2 regions of the Streptomyces sp. NPDC060000 genome follow, and region 2 is predicted to be linked to the other one. Evidence: riboswitches for the same ligand, from Rfam matches in the RefSeq annotation. Region 2 holds a riboswitch; the other holds the start of a gene.
What was found. A riboswitch is a leader RNA that binds a small molecule or an ion and turns the genes downstream of it on or off. The one in region 2 is predicted to bind cyclic di-AMP.
Positions count from the first base shown of each region.

Region 1 (2,192 bases), on a different contig from region 2:
CCTGTCCACTGCCACCGTCTACAGCAGCCTCGAGCCGTGCGCCCACCGCTCCTCCCGCCCGGCCCCCTGCACCCGGCTCATCCTCGACGCGGGCGTGCGCAGGGTGGTCACGGCCTGGCGGGAACCGAACACCTTCGTCACGGAGGCGGACGGAAGCGGTCTGCTGGCCGCCCAGGGTGTCGACGTCCTCGTACTTCCGGAGTACGAGGAGCGTGCGAAGGACCCGAACGGCCACCTTCTCCGAGACCGCTGAGGCACCGCGGATCAACCGATGTGCTTTCTGTCCCGCTGATGGCGTACAGTTGTGTTCATCGCCGCGGGGTGGAGCAGCTCGGTAGCTCGCTGGGCTCATAACCCAGAGGTCGCAGGTTCAAATCCTGTCCCCGCTACTGATGGCCGAAGGCCGGAATCCGAAAGGGTTCCGGCCTTCGGCGCGTTCACCGGCCCCCGGGCGTGCTCGCCAGTCACTCCCTCACTCTTCGTGATCGGATGACCGCTCTGCGCATAACGAACGAGTCACCATCAAAACGCCTGTGACTGATGAAGCGTTTCCGGGGTAGGGCGAGGCGCGGTCAACTCGCCCGTTTTTCACCACTGGTGGCCCGAAAGTCCAGGCCACGAATGTTATTGATCAAGAAGAACGGCTTGGAATACCGCCCCCGGGTCTATTAACGTTCGATAACGCAGCGCGGTCGTCCCAGCCGGCACCAGAGTCGGCTCCGTGCGGCACGTGCCGAATCCCGCAAGGGAACCGGGGAACCACCACCTTGGGGTGAATCACGCGGAAGCCGCCGTGAACTCGCAGAGTCCACGGCCGGTATACGCGCGTAGGAGACCTTCCCGCTCCGAACCCGTCAGCTAACCCGGTAGGCGACGGAAGGAAAGGAGCGCGCCCGCGTGGCGTCCAACCCGCCTGCCCCAGAAGCCCCGTACGCGCCGAGCCAGCGGTCCACCGAGACCTTCGGCTACGGCGGTTACCGCACTGACGAGGGCCCCTGGGAGGAATGGAACCCCACCGCGGAGTCCATTCGCCCGGCACGCGGCAAGCACCGCGTCGCCAAGCAGCGCGGCGGCGGATTCGCCCGCAGCTCCACCGTCCTCGGCGTCGGCGTCATAGCCGCCGTCAGCGCGGGCGGCATGGCCAGTGCCAACACCGGCAAGGCCCCGGTCTCCATCTCGATGCCGGACCTGCCCAACGTGGGCTCGCTCATCTCCGACGACCAGCCCGCCCAGGAAGCCCCGTCGGCCTTCGCCGGCTTCGGAACCGAAGCCCCCGTGGACGCCGACGAGAGCGCCTCCGACGCCGGCGAGGCCCTGCGCAGCCGGATCATGGCGCAGGCCGAGTCGCAGCAGTCCCAGGTCGAGGTCAAGGCAGCCGCCGTGGCGGCCAAGGCCGAGGCCGACGCCGTCGCCAAGGCCGAGAAGGAGGCGGAGGCCAAGGCGGCCGCCGCCAAGAAGAAGGCCGCCGAGGAAGCCGCCGCGAAGGTCGAGGCCGCGCGCCTGGCCGAGCTGGCCAAGCAGTACACCCTGCCGACCTCCTCGTACACCATCACCTCGACCTTCGGTCAGGCCGGTTCCCTCTGGTCCTCCGGCTACCACACGGGTCTCGACTTCGCCGCGCCCACGGGCACGCTCATCAAGGCCGTCCACAGCGGCACCATCACCGAGGCCGGCTGGGCCGGTTCCTACGGCTACCGCACCATCCTGACCCTGGACGACGGCACCGAGCTGTGGTTCTGCCACCAGTCGTCGATCAGCGTCAGTGTCGGCCAGAAGGTCGCCACCGGTGACGTGATCGGCCGGGTGGGCGCGACCGGGAACGTCACCGGGGCCCACCTCCACCTCGAGGTCCACCCGGGCGGCAGCGCCGACGGCATCGACCCGGCGGCATGGCTGCGCGGCAAGGGCATCAACCCCTGAGCGGTCCCTCTCCCGCGGACACCCTGATCCACCTCGGCAGCCCCGGCGCCCTCCGCGTCGGGGCTGCCGGTCTGTGCCGTCCACAGGCGCCGTTCACATGTTCTTCGCGTCACGCCCGGAATGGGCGGGCCGTCGGCGCCCGTTGAGACGAAGCATGACTTCTCTTCGCAAGCTCGGCTCCTCCGACCTCGAGGTCTTCCCGCTCTCCCTCGGCGGCAACGTCTTCGGCTGGACCGCCGACGAGACGGCCTCCTTCGCCGTACTCGACGCCT
Region 1 is NZ_JBHWUU010000095.1:22,497-24,688, reverse strand. It holds gene ACFWBB_RS36430 (dihydrofolate reductase family protein) at 1-253, shown strand, start outside; tRNA gene ACFWBB_RS36425 (tRNA-Met) at 316-389, shown strand; cyclic di-AMP (ydaO/yuaA leader) riboswitch at 722-888, shown strand; gene ACFWBB_RS36420 (M23 family metallopeptidase) at 898-1,920, shown strand; gene ACFWBB_RS36415 (aldo/keto reductase) at 2,075-2,192, shown strand, end outside.
Region 1: it holds a riboswitch for cyclic di-AMP, as region 2 does, so the genes downstream of both, ACFWBB_RS36420 (M23 family metallopeptidase) here and ACFWBB_RS27360 (C40 family peptidase) in region 2, are expected to answer to the same signal.

Region 2 (2,192 bases):
TGTTCCTCGGCAACCCGTTCTCCGGGGCGGCCTCGGCGCCGCGGATGCTGCCGGAGCCGGTCGGGGCGATCGGCCAGTGGCTGCCGCCGGGCGCCGGGACGACCCTGCTGCGCTCGGTGTCGTTCTTCGACGGAGCGGCGGCGACCGGCCCCGCGCTCACACTGACCTGGTGGGCCGCGCTGGGCCTCGGGGCGGTGCTGCTGGGCGCGCAGCTGAAGCGGGGGCCGGCCCCGGCCGGGCCGGCCGTCGAGGCGCGCAAGCCCGCGCTCGTCGCCTGACCCGTCGCACCGGCCGTGCGTCCTCCCTCAGGGGGCGCACGGCCCTTCGCGTGTCCAGGACCCGCGGACGGGCGGCCCTACGACGGATCCGGCCCCCGGTACTCCGCCGTGACCCCGAACCGACGCTGTTCGCGGGGGTCGGCCGGCACGCACGGCGGGCGGTGAACCGGCGATGGTGCCCGAGTTGCCGCCGCTGCCCGCACTGACCCGCGCGGAGGCCGAGCTGATCGACGGTTACCTCGACGTGGTCGACATGCTCGGCCGTATCAACCCCGCCCACCACGGGGACACCTACCGCGGACCGCGCGCCGCCCAGGCGCTGGTGACCAAGGCGACCGCACTGCGCGACGCGCTGACGCTGATGCACCAGCGGGGTGAGAGCGAGCTGCACGCGCCGACGCTCGCGCGGGCGCTGCGCGTCCTGGACGGGGAGCGCCGCACGGCGCGCGTCACGCTCCCGCCGCTCTCCGACAGTTGACCCCGGCACACCCGCGGGCCGGGCGGTTCGGCACCGGACGTGACGACCGGACCGAAGTCGAAACGACCCAGAAGGCGTACCCCCGTTCGGCAGAGCGTCTGCTGTTCCCCCGGACGCTCACAGGTTGCGCACAAGAGCGCTCTCCGGGCGGGACAGGAGGCGTCAGTGCTGGTGGGAGCCCCTGAGGCGCCTCGGCACCTGATCACCCATCAGAGTGTTCACCCGAACGGGTGAGTGGTGAGTAACCCCACAAATCCCCGGTTCCGTTGGGATTTTCGGACATCAGTGAGCCAAGATCCCTGACTGACGACAAGCCCCCGCCACAAGAGGCGGGGCGGTCCGGGCGGACGCCGAGTCCTGCCGCCGCCCGGATGACCGGTCGACAGGAGTGCATCGGCAGGAGTGGAGGACCCGAGCAAGACGGGTCGCCGGAACGGTCACGCCATGACCGGGCCGAGCAGCCCTTGGGGTGAAGCCGCAGCCGCGGCCGGGCAACTTTGTCAGCCCGAATCCGACAGGTCATCCTTCACAGGCGGCTGACGAAGGGTTGCGCATGTCTGCGCTCAATCGTGTCCCGTCGCTCATGGTCCGGGCCGGTACGGCCTCGGCGTTCGCCATCGCCGCCGTGGGCGGCTCGGTCGTGGTCCCGGGGCTCGCCCCCGACGCCGCGGCCGCCACACCGGCGACGAAGGCGCTCCAGATCGCGGCCTCCAAGAAAGGTGCTCCGTACAAGTACGGGGCCACCGGGCCGAAGAGGTTCGACTGCTCGGGGCTCACGCTGTACTCGTTCAAGAAGGCGGGCAAGAGCCTGCCCCGGACGGCGGCCCAGCAGTACAACAAGACGAAGCACATCTCGGCGTCGAGCCGCAAGGCAGGCGACCTCGTGTTCTTCCACTCCGGATCGAACGTCTACCACGTCGGGATCTACGCGGGTAAGGGCAAGATCTGGCACTCGCCCAAGACCGGTGACGTGGTGAAGCTGCAGAAGATCTGGACCAGGAGCGTCTGGTACGGCCGGGTCCGCTAGGACGGGCCCTGGTCGCGTAACGGTCTGCCCGGGGTGATGTTCTCCCGGACCGGTGCTTCCCGGGGTGGTGGGGCGTCCTGACGCGCCTTCACCGCCCCGGGAGCTCACCCTCCGCCGGCGCCGCCAGAGCTCCGGCCCCCTGCTCCGCCGCCGGCAGGGCCCACGGGAGCTCGACGGTGACCGTCTTGCCGCCCTCCCGGGTCGGCCGCACTCTCAGCCTGCCGCCGCACTCCGCGGTCAGCCAGCGAATGATCACCAGCCCTCGGCCGTTGTCCTGCTGGACCGCGGCCGGCAGTCGTCTGGGGAAGCGCGGGTGACTGTCGGTGACGCCGACGCGCACCTGTTCGTCACGGTCGAGGACGAGGCCCACCGTGAAGGCGGGTGACTGCCCGAAGGTGTGCTGTACGGC
Region 2 is NZ_JBHWUU010000057.1:9,427-11,618, reverse strand. It holds gene ACFWBB_RS27370 (ABC transporter permease) at 1-278, shown strand, start outside; gene ACFWBB_RS27365 (hypothetical protein) at 451-756, shown strand; cyclic di-AMP (ydaO/yuaA leader) riboswitch at 1,095-1,306, shown strand; gene ACFWBB_RS27360 (C40 family peptidase) at 1,310-1,783, shown strand; gene ACFWBB_RS27355 (ATP-binding protein) at 1,872-2,192, opposite strand, start outside.